DNA from 2 places in the Kocuria sp. CPCC 205258 genome. Region 2 is predicted to be linked to the other one. Evidence: riboswitches for the same ligand, from Rfam matches in the RefSeq annotation. Region 2 holds a riboswitch; the other holds the start of a gene.

Evidence for each region. Region 2 has a riboswitch for S-adenosylmethionine ahead of RF644_RS01805 (methylenetetrahydrofolate reductase). Riboswitches for the same ligand answer to the same signal wherever they lie in the genome.
Region 1: another riboswitch for S-adenosylmethionine. It lies ahead of RF644_RS14500 (bifunctional o-acetylhomoserine/o-acetylserine sulfhydrylase); the one in region 2 lies ahead of RF644_RS01805 (methylenetetrahydrofolate reductase).

The regions. Positions count from the first base shown of each region.
Region 1 covers NZ_JAVKPS010000009.1:7,208-12,548, reverse strand. The annotation lists gene RF644_RS14510 (CPBP family intramembrane glutamic endopeptidase) at 1-711, shown strand, start outside; gene RF644_RS14505 (VOC family protein) at 735-1,373, opposite strand; SAM riboswitch class IV at 1,516-1,631, shown strand; gene RF644_RS14500 (bifunctional o-acetylhomoserine/o-acetylserine sulfhydrylase) at 1,708-3,108, shown strand; gene RF644_RS14495 (homoserine O-acetyltransferase) at 3,120-4,289, shown strand; gene RF644_RS14490 (hypothetical protein) at 4,323-4,835, opposite strand; gene RF644_RS14485 (alpha/beta hydrolase) at 4,918-5,341, shown strand, end outside.
Region 2 covers NZ_JAVKPS010000001.1:386,407-391,747, reverse strand. The annotation lists gene metE (5-methyltetrahydropteroyltriglutamate--homocysteine S-methyltransferase) at 1-2,264, opposite strand, end outside; gene RF644_RS01805 (methylenetetrahydrofolate reductase) at 2,337-3,263, opposite strand; SAM riboswitch class I at 3,334-3,440, opposite strand; gene RF644_RS01800 (helix-turn-helix transcriptional regulator) at 3,706-4,059, shown strand; gene RF644_RS01795 (SRPBCC family protein) at 4,063-4,560, shown strand; gene RF644_RS01790 (VOC family protein) at 4,563-4,979, shown strand; gene RF644_RS01785 (amino acid permease) at 5,062-5,341, opposite strand, start outside.

The DNA.
Region 1 (5,341 bases), on a different contig from region 2:
CAGGTGCTCCTGGTGCTCGGGGTGTCCCTGGGCGCCTCGGCCCTCTGGGCGGTGCTGTCCCTCGCCGAGCACCTGGCGCGCGGACCGCTGTCCGAGGCGCAGGCCACGATGAACCCGCCGCTGAGCCCGCAGCCCCTCATCGACCTGCTGCGCCAGCTCACCGGGATCGCCCTGGACCTGGTGCCGGTGCTGCTCGCGCTCTACCTGCTCGCCGGCTCCGCCGGCGCGCTGGGCACGGTCCGCCGGCGGATCGGCCTCGACGCCCGGATGCCCCTCCCGGACCTGGGCCTCGGCACCGTGCTCTTCCTGCTCATGGGCCTGGGCACGCTGGCGCTCTACGGCGCCGGCCGGGCCCTGGGTGTCACCGCGGAGGTGACCACGTCCGGGCTCGCCGCGCACTGGTGGACGGTGCCCGTGCTGCTGCTCTCGGCCGTGCGCCACGCCCTGGTCGAGGAGGTCGTGGTGGTCGCGTTCCTGACCGACCGGCTGACCCGCATCGGGTGGAGCTGGCCCGTGGTGCTGGTGGTCACGGCCCTGTTCCGCGGCAGCTACCACCTCTACCAGGGGATCGGGCCCTTCCTCGGCAACGTGGTGATGGGCCTCGTCTTCGCGGAGCTCTACCGGCGCACCGGCCGGGTGATGCCCCTCGTCGTCGCGCACTTCCTGCTGGACGCCGTCGGCTTCCTCGGGGCCGCCCGGCTGCTGGGCTGAGCCCCGCCCCGCGGTGCCCGGCCTCAGATGGTGACGGCGCCGTCCGGGGTGCTGAACGTGACGGAGAGCACCCCGGGGGTGCCGTCCGGATAGCGCCAGTCGACCTCGAGGTCCTCGAGGGCGGTCTCGACGGGAGCGCCCAGCCACTCGGCGACCCGCTCCGGGGCACCGGCGATGGTCATCCCTGCGAGCCCGACGTCCGTGATCCGCGCCTGGGACGGGTGCATCTCCGGGGCGGAGTCGAAGTGGATCATGAACGGCAGCTGCGGATCGGCGATCAGGCCCTTGACGCCGATCTGGTGCCACTCCAGGCACCGGCCGTCCGGGAACACCCGGTGGCCGGGCACGGAGCGGCGCCCCAGGCGCTGCTCGAAGGGGGCGAGGTCCTCGACCTCCACGACCCAGCCCAGCCAGCCGCCGCCGGCGGCGGACCGCGCGCGCACGGCCTGGCCGAAGGGCGCCTTCTCCGCCGCCGGGTGCTGGAGGACCTCGACGACCTCCACGTACTGGTGGTTCGTGAGCGGCAGGATCATGTTGCGGGTGCCGAAACGGGGGTGCACCCCGCCCTTGACCGGTTCGATCCCGAGCTGGTCGGCGATGCGCTCGGTGGTGGCCTCCAGGCCCTCCGGGCGGCAGGCGTAGGACACGTGGTCGACTCTCATGGGCACATCGTGGCACCCTGTGAGTTTCGTCTCCAAATCGGTCCGCGACGCGCCAGGCGCCGTGCGGGCGACACCCCTGCGGGGGCGTCACGCCGAGCCCCGGCTTGACGCCGTGCGGGCCTGATCCGGAGAATGCTGTCCAGGTCATGAGCGCCAGCGTCCAAGCCCCAGCTAGCTGGCCGGCAACCCTCCACCGCGGTGGGGTGCCCTGGGTGAAGACCAGGCTCCTCGCGACCGGCGAGCGAGCAAGCGCGGGTCCCCGGCGCCCGGCCGTTCCCGGCCGCACCGCCTCGGCCGGGACGGGACCCCTGAGATCCACAAGGAGTCCCACGGCATGTCCGATCTCCCCAGCACCGACGCCTCCGCCGCCCGCACCGACGCGGCCGAGCGCCCCACCCCCGAGAACCCCGGGGGCTGGGCCTTCGAGACCCGGCAGATCCACGCGGGACAGAGCCCCGACCCGGTCACCGGCTCGCGCGCCCTGCCGATCCACCAGACCACGTCCTTCGTCTTCCCCGACGCCCAGGCCGCCGCCGACCGCTTCGCGCTCGCCGAGCTCGGCCCGATCTACACGCGGATCGGCAACCCGACCACGGAGGTCGTGGAGAACCGGATCGCCGCCCTGGAGGGCGGCGTGGGCGCCCTCATGCTCAGCGCGGGGCAGTCGGCGACGACGTTCGCCGTGCTCAACGTCGCCGGCGCGGGCGACCACCTCGTGGCCAGCCCCAGCCTGTACGGCGGGACCTACAACCTCTTCAAGTTCACGCTGCCCAAGCTCGGCATCGAGACCACCTTCGTCTCCGACCCCGACGATCCCGAGGCGTGGCGGCGGGCGGTCCGGCCCAACACCAAGGCCTTCTTCGCCGAGACGATCCCGAACCCGCGCAACGACGTCCTCGACATTGAGACGGTCTCCGGGATCGCCCACGACCACGAGGTCCCGCTCATCGTGGACAACACCGTGGCGACCCCCTACCTCGTCCAGCCCCTGCGCTGGGGCGCGGACGTCGTGGTGCACTCGGCCACCAAGTTCCTCGGCGGGCACGGCACGGCCATCGGCGGAGTGATCGTGGACTCCGGGGCCTTCGACTACGGCCGCTACCCGGACCGCTTCCCCGGCTTCAACCAGCCGGACGAGTCCTACGGCGGCCTCGTCTACGCCGAGGCCCTGGGCGCTGAGGGGCCCTTCGGCGTCAACCTGTCCTACATCCTCAAGGCCAGGGTGCAGCTGCTGCGCGACCTCGGCTCGGCGATCTCCCCGTTCAACGCGTTCCTCATCGAGCAGGGCATCGAGACGCTGTCCCTGCGGATGGAGCGGCACGTGGCCAACGCCGGGACGGTGGCCCGCTGGCTCGAGGCCCGCGAGGACGTGCGCTCGGTGACCTGGGCCGGGCTGGAGTCCTCCCCGTGGCACGAGCGGGCGCAGAAGTACGCGCCCCGGGGCGCCGGGTCGATCCTGGGCTTCGTCCTCGACGGCGGCCGGGAGGCCGGGGCCGCCTTCGTGGACGCCCTGACCCTGCACTCGAACGTCGCCAACATCGGCGACGTCCGCTCCCTCGTGATCCACCCCGCGTCCACCACGCACAGCCAGCTCCTGCCCGAGGAGCAGCTGGCCGCCGGCGTGGAGCCCGGCTTCGTGCGCCTGTCCGTGGGCCTGGAGCACATCGACGACATCCTGGCGGACCTGGAGCAGGGCTTCGCCGCGGCCGCGGCCGCGCAGGGAGGACAGGAGTGACCGTGACGGTCGTGAGGGGCTCCGGCGCCGGGACCGCCGTCCGCGAGGACGGCGTGCCGCGGGTCGCCGGGATCGGCGAGCTGGAGCTCGAGTCGGGCTTCCGGCTGCCCGACGTCCGGATCGCCTACGAGACGTGGGGCACGCTCGCCCCGGACGCCTCCAACGCGGTGCTCGTCGAGCACGCCCTCACCGGGGACACCCACGTGGCGGCCGGCCGGGCCCGCCCCGGCGCCCCCGAGGCCGAGCGGCGCGCCGCCGAGAGCGGCGGCTGGTGGGAGGGCCTGATCGGCCCCGGCGCCGCCATCGACACGGACCGGTGGTTCGTGGTCTGCACCAACATCGTGGGCGGCTGCTACGGGTCCACGGGCCCGGCGACCCCCGCGCCGCCGAGCGTGGACCCCGAGGGCCGCCCCTGGGGCTCCCGCTTCCCGCTCATCACCGTCCGGGACTCCGTGCACGCCGAGGCGGCGCTGGCCGACGCCCTCGGCATCGACGCCTGGCGCCTGGTCATCGGCGGCTCCATGGGCGGGGCCCGCGCCCTGGAGTGGGCCGTGACCCACCCGGACCGCGTCCGGGCGTGCGCGGTGGTCGCCGCGTGCGCCCAGTCCAGCGCCGAGCAGCTCGCGTGGGGCCAGGCGCAGAACCTCGCGATCCGCCAGGACCCGCACTTCCGCGGCGGGGACTACTACGACGGCCCGCCGCCCGTCACGGGCCTGGGCCTGGCCCGGCGGATCGCCCACATCACCTACCGCTCGGCCGACGAGCTGCACCACCGGTTCGGGCGCTCGCCGCAGGCCGAGGAGCAGGTCATCGACACGCACGCCGGCGGGCGGGGGCGCTACCAGGTGGAGAGCTACCTCGACCACCAGGCGTCCAAGCTGGCGGGCCGCTTCGACGCCAACAGCTACCTCGCCGTCAACGAGACGCTCATGTCCCACGACGTCGCGCGGGGCCGCGGCACGCTCGAGGAGGCGCTGTCCGTGACCTCGTGCGAGTGGCTCGTGGCGGCGGTGGACTCCGACCGGCTCTACCTGCCCCGCGAGTCCGACGTCCTGGCCGCCGCGCTGCCGGGGGACGTCCGGCGGCACACCCTGACCTCGCCCTCGGGCCACGACGGCTTCCTCATCGAGGCGCCCCAGCTCGGCAAGCTGCTCGTGGAGACCGTGCTGCCCGAGCGCTGAGCCGGGACGGGGTCCTCAGCAGTTCCCGCTCGCTCAGCCGTCCGCGGCCCCCCGGTCGTCGCCGGGCCCCTCCCCGGGGGACTCGCCGGGCGCGACGCCGCCCCCGGGCACCGTGGGGGTGCCGAAGTGCGGCCGCTTCGGCCGGACCTGCGCCCCGGAGCTGGTGCGCCGGATCCGGCGGGCCACCCACGGGCGCAGATAGCGGTGCGCCCAGACGAGGTCCTCGCCGCGGGCCTGCCGCCAGGACGAGGGCGGGCGGTCGGGCACCACCTCGGGCACGAGGCCGTGCGCGAGGCCCAGGGTGTCGAGGGCCTCGACCGCGATCCGGTGGTGGCCCAGGGGCGAGAAGTGCAGCCGGTCGGGGTCCCACATCGCCGGGTCCGCCAGCTCCTCGGCGACCCGGTCCGCCCAGCCGCGGTGCCCGCCGGGGGAGCCGGGGTCCGGGTCCCCGATGCCCTCCGTGAACGAGTCGCCGATCGCCACCATGCGGCGCCACGGGTGGACTGGAAGTGCGGTGTCCGGGGGCCCCGGCGTCGTCTCGGTCATGCCTCCCGGTCTACCACCGGTCCCGGCGGGCGTCCACGCGCCCGCGCCGCGGGCCCCCGGGACCGGGTGGCACACTGGTGCCATGACCGACGCCACCGTCCCGACCGGGACCGCCACCCCCTTCGCCGTGTGGAGCAGGGACGCCGACGCCCGCCCCGGCACCCCGCTGCTCGTGCTCCTGCACGGCTACGGCTCGCACGAGCAGGACCTCATGGGTCTCGTCCCGGCCCTGCCGGGCGAGTTCAGCGTGGCGTCCGTGCGCGCCCCCCAGCCCGCCGGGTTCGGCTACCAGTGGTTCCCGCTGGCCGCGGACCTCAGCTTCTCCCTCGACCGGGTGGCCGAGGCCGTGGAGCCCGTCGCGGCGTGGCTGCGGAAGCTGGCCGCGGACCACCCCAGCACCACGCTGCTGGGGTTCTCGCAGGGCATGGCCATGGCCACGTCCCTCGCCCGCCACATGCCGGGCGAGATCGCCGCCGTGGTGGGGCTCTCCGGCTTCGTGGTCCCCG
Region 2 (5,341 bases):
GGGTTGACCCACAGGGTCCGCGCCGGGACGTGCTCGAGGGCCCGCTCGAGCAGCTGCTCGATCTCCTCCCGGGAGGGCACGCGCGGGGAGTGGATGTCCCACACGCCCGGCCCGATGCCCCGGGAGAAGCCGGCGGTCTCGAGGTCGGTCAGCACCTCCATCCGGGACCGGGCCGCCTCGATGCTCGTGACGTCGGCGTCCAGGCCGTCGATCGCCCCCACCACCTCGCCGAACTCCGAGTAGCACAGGTGGGTGTGGATCTGGGTCTCGTCCCGCACCCCCGAGGTGGCCAGGCGGAACGCGTCCACCGACCAGCCGAGGTAGGCGGGCTGGTCCGCGCGGCGCAGCGGCAGCAGCTCCCGCAGCGCCGGCTCGTCCACCTGGATGATCCCGATCCCGGCGGCCTCGAGGTCCGCGACCTCGTCCCGCAGCGCGAGCGCCACCTGGTTCGCCGTCTCGCCGAGCGGCTGGTCGTCGCGCACGAAGGACCACGCGAGGATCGTTACCGGGCCCGTCAGCATGCCCTTGACCGGCTTGTCGGTGAGGGACTGGGCGTGGCCGATCCACGGCACCGTGAACGCCTCGCCGCGCAGGCCCGGACCCTCCCGGCTGACGTCGCCCCACAGGATCGACGGGCGGGTGCAGCGGGAGCCGTAGGACTGGACCCAGCCGTGGACGGTGGTCGCGAAGCCGTCGAGGTGCTCGGCGAAGTACTGGACCATGTCGTTGCGCTCCGGCTCGCCGTGCACCAGCACGTCCAGGCCCAGCTCCTCCTGCAGCCGCACGACCCGCTCGATCTCCTCCCGCAGGAAGGCGTCGTACTGCGCGTCCGTCAGGGCGCCGGCGCGGTGCCGGGCGCGGGCGGCGCGGACCTCCGTGGTCTGGGGGAAGGAGCCGATCGTGGTGGTGGGCAGCGGGGGCAGGGGCCCGGACGCGGTGAAGGACCGGTCCTCCTGGGCGCTCCGGCGGACCTCCGCGGCCGACCGTCCGATGTCCGCGGCGGTCAGCGACCCGGCGCGCTCGCGCACGGCCGCGTCCCGGACCCCCGCGGCGTCCTGCCGGGTGCGGCGGGCCTCGGCCGCCTCGGCCAGCTCCGGCGCGACCGACTCCGTCCCGGCGGCGAGACCGCGGGCCAGGGTGACGATTTCGCCGACCTTCTGGTCGGCGAAGGCGAGCCAGCTCCGCAGCTGCGGGTCCAGCCGGGTCTCCTCGGCCACGTCGTGCGGGACGTGGAACAGGGACGTGGAGCAGGCCACGGACACCTGGGCGCCCCCGCGGGCCAGCTCCGCGAGCTGGTCGAGCCGGCCGGCCAGGTCGGCCCGCCACACGTTGTGCCCGTCCACGGCGCCGGCCACGAGCACGGCGGAGTCCTCGCCCCGGAAGAGCTCCAGCTCCTCGGCGGTGGGGGCGGCGCCCTTGACGAGGTCCAGGTGCAGGGCCTCCACCCCGGAGCAGGCCAGCGGGTGCAGCAGCGGCCCGGGGGAGCCGTAGGGCGTGGTGACGAACAGCTGCGGGCGCCCGGTCACGGCGGTCAGGCCCGTGTAGGCGTCCCACACGGACGCGGCGAGCTGCTCGGCGGGGACGTCCTGGTCCGCCACGAGGGCCGGCTCCTCCAGCTGCACCCAGTCCGCGCCGGCGGCGGCGAGCTCCTGGAGCAGCCGCGCGTACACGGGCAGCAGCTCGGGGAGCCGCTGCAGCGGGTCGAAGCCCGCGGGGGCGCCGTCGTCGGCCTTGGCGAGGAGCAGGAAGGACACCGGGCCCACGAGGACCGGGCGGACGGTGAAGCCGTGCGCGGCCGCGCGGCGGACGTCGGCCACGAGCCGGTCGGCGGTGGCGCGGAACGGGGTCTCCGGGCCGATCTCGGGCACCAGGTAGTGGTAGTTGGTGTCGAACCACTTGGTCAGCTCGAGCGGAGCGCGCCCGGCGTCGCCGCGGGCCAGCACGAAGCTCGCGTCGAGGCCGAGCCGGCCCTCGGCGTCGGCGAGGTCGGCGAAGCGGGCCGGCACCGCCCCGAGGGCCACGGTGGTGTCCAGGACCTGGTCGTAGAGGGGGAACGCCGCGGGCAGGGACGAGTCCCGGGCGCCGAGGCCCAGCTCCACGAGCCGGCGGTGGGTCGCCAGCTGCAGGTCGGCGGCCGCCGACTCGAGCTCGTCACGGGTCGAGCGGCCGGCCCAGTAGGCCTCCAGGGCCTTCTTCAGCTCGCGGCGGCGGCCGATCCGGGGGTAGCCGGTGATGGTGGCGGCGGGGAACGGGACAGTGGTCATGGTGATCTCCTGAAGAGGTGTCGAGGTGTCGAGGTGTCGAGGTGTCGTGCGGAACGGTGGGTGGGTGCGTGCTCAGGCGGGGAGCAGGAGGTCGTCGAGGGCGACGGGCACGTGCGGGACGCGCGGGAGGTCCACGTGCTCCAGCAGGTCGAGCGCGGCCCGGTGCTCGTTGAAGGTGTAGAGGTGCAGCCCGGGGGCGCCGGCGTCCAGGGCGGCGCGGGCCAGCCGTGCCGCGAAGGCCACGCCGGCGCGGTGCCGCTCGGCAGGACCGGGTGCGTCCTCCAGCGCGGCGGCCAGGCCCGGGTGGGGCGCCAGGCCGGCCAGCCGGCACAGCGTCCGGAGCCGCCGCGGGTCGGTGACCGGCATGATCCCCGGGACGATCGGGATCGTCACCCCGGCCGCCCGCGCCGCCGCGACCAGGCGCTCGTAGCGCTGCGGGCGGAAGTAGACCTGCGTGATCGCGAAGTCCGCCCCGGAGCGCTGCTTGGCCAGCAGCACCTCGACGTCGTGCCGGAACGAGGGCGACTCGGGGTGCCGGGTCGGGTAGGCGGCCACGCCCACGGCGAGCCGGCCGGCCGCCAGGGACGCGGTGTGGCGCTGCTCGACCTCGCGCACGAGCTCCACGAGATCGCCGGCGTGCCGGAGCTCACCCGGCTCGGCACCGGGGTCGAGGTCGCCGCGCAGGGCGAGGACGCCCCGGACGCCGCGGCGGACCAGCGCGGCCACGGTCTGCTCCAGCTCGGCCCGGGTGCTGCCGACGCACGTCAGGTGGGCCAGGGGCCGCAGGCTCGTGCGCGCCAGGAGGTGGTCGAGCAGGGCGAGCGAGCTGTCCCGGCGCTGCTCGTCCCCGCTGTACGTCACCGAGACGTGGTCGGGACGGGTGGGCTCGAGCTCCTCGATGGTCCGCAGCAGCGTGTCGGCGCTCGCCGCGCTGCGCGGCGGATAGAGCTCGTAGGACAGGGACGGCGGCGCCGGCCGGGCGGTCGGGCGTGGTGTCACGTTCTTCCTCCAAGGGTCACCCCGAGGGAGGGCAGCAGCCGTCCCGGAGTGGACCCGGGAGGCTGCGACAGCTCCATCGGTCCTGGCGGGAGCACCGTTCCGCGCACCCCGTGGCGGGGATGCGGATGGTTGCTGCGGCGTCGACGAGCCAGGTCTCTCGGCCGCTCTGGATAGATGCAGGACCCATTCCAGCGGCTGCCCCGTCGCGCTGCCAAGTGCGGGCGCCCAGAAGACGCCGGTGCGCCGACTGTGACGACCGCGGCGTCACAGGACGCAACACGGACGCGCGACGACGCACCGGCGACGACGCACCGGCGGCGACGCCCATGAGGAGCGCAGGTCCGGGTCCGTCACGATCCGGTCTCGGGTCTTGCCGGGCCCGGGCGGGCGGCCTAATCTTTGACAACCAACAGGTTGATCAAGGAATCAGTTGACAAACACCGTGGACCCCGGCGACGACGAGCTCGACAGGGCCTTCCTGGCCCTGGCCGACCCGGTCCGCCGCCGCATCGTCGCCCGGCTCAGCCGCGGACCGGCCACGGTCACCGAACTGGCGGAACCCTTCGCGATCTCCCTCCAGGCGGTCTCGAAGCACATCCAGGTCCTCGAGCAGGCGCAGCTCGTCACGCGCACCCGTGACGCCCAGCGCCGGCCCGTCCACCTGGACCCCGCACGGCTCGAGGCGCTCACCGCGTGGATCGACCGGTACCGGCTGGTCCGGGAGGAGCAGTTCCGCCGCCTCGACGCCGTGCTCGACACCCGAGCCGCGGACCGCGGCGAGCACACCCAGGACTGAACCATGGGACACGCACTGCACCTGACCGTCCCCGACGGCCTGCCCTTCATCGACTTCGAGCGCGAGTTCGACCACCCCGTGGCCGACGTCTTCCGCGCCCACGCCGACCCCGAGCTGTTCCGGCAGTGGATCGGGCCGCGCGGGCTGCGGACCCGGATCGACGGCTTCGAGTTCCGCCCCGGCGGCGCCTACCGGTTCGTCCAGCGCGGCGAGGAGAGCACCGAGGAGTACGCCTTCCGCGGCGTCTTCCACACGGTGCGCGAGAACGAGCTCGTGGTCCAGACCTTCGAGTACGAGGGCTGGCCCGACGCCGTGGACCTGGAGTACCTGCACTTCGAGGACCTGGGCGACGGCCGATGCCGGCTGCGCGGGCACACCGTCCACGCGTCCCAGGAGGCCCGCGACGGGATGGTCGGATCCGGCATGGAGAAGGGCATGGCCGAGGGCTACGAGCGGCTCGAGGAGCTGCTGGGCGGGCGGACCGCGCAGGGCGGGGCCTGACCGTGGACTGGACGCTCGAGGTGGTGCTGGTGCCGGTGCGCGACGTCGACCGGGCCGTGGAGTTCTACCGGGACCAGGTCGGCTTCCACCTCGACCACCACACCACCACCGAGCAGATGGACATCGCCCAGCTGACCCCGCCGGGGTCCGGCTGCTCGATCGTGGTGGGCAACCTCCCCGCCCACCGGGAGATGGCCCCCGGATCCCTGCGCGGGCTCCAGCTGGTGGTCGCGGACGCCCGGGCGGCCCGCGAGGAGCTGCTGTCCCGGGGCGTGGAGGCGAGCGGGATCACGGTGCTCGACGAGCGGGACGGCGGCACCGTCTTCGGCTTCAGCGACCCCGACGGCAACTCGTGGGCGGTCCAGGAGCTGCGGGTCCGCGCCGAGCGCCCGCTGATCCCGCCGGAGCACCGCCTCTGACACCGTCACCGGCGCCGGTGACGGCCGCGCACCGTGGCCTGTCCTGTGCCCGTGGCCCCGGCGGGGCCGCGGCTCCGCCGGATCAGTCCTGCGGGGCGTGCTCGGCCCGGCGGCCGAGCACCTTCGAGGCCAGGGCGATGAGCGCCACCAGCCCGGCCGTGAGCACGAGCTGACCCCGCACGGCGTCGTCGAGCAGGCCGAGCAGGACGATCCCGGCGAGGAGCGCCAGCGCCAGGTACGACAGCCACGGGAAGGCCCACATCCGCAGGGGCAGCTCGGTGCCGTCCCGGTCCGCGCGGCGGCGCAGGACGATCTGCGAGACCAGCGCGAGCCCCCAGACGACCAGGCAGGTCGCGCCCACG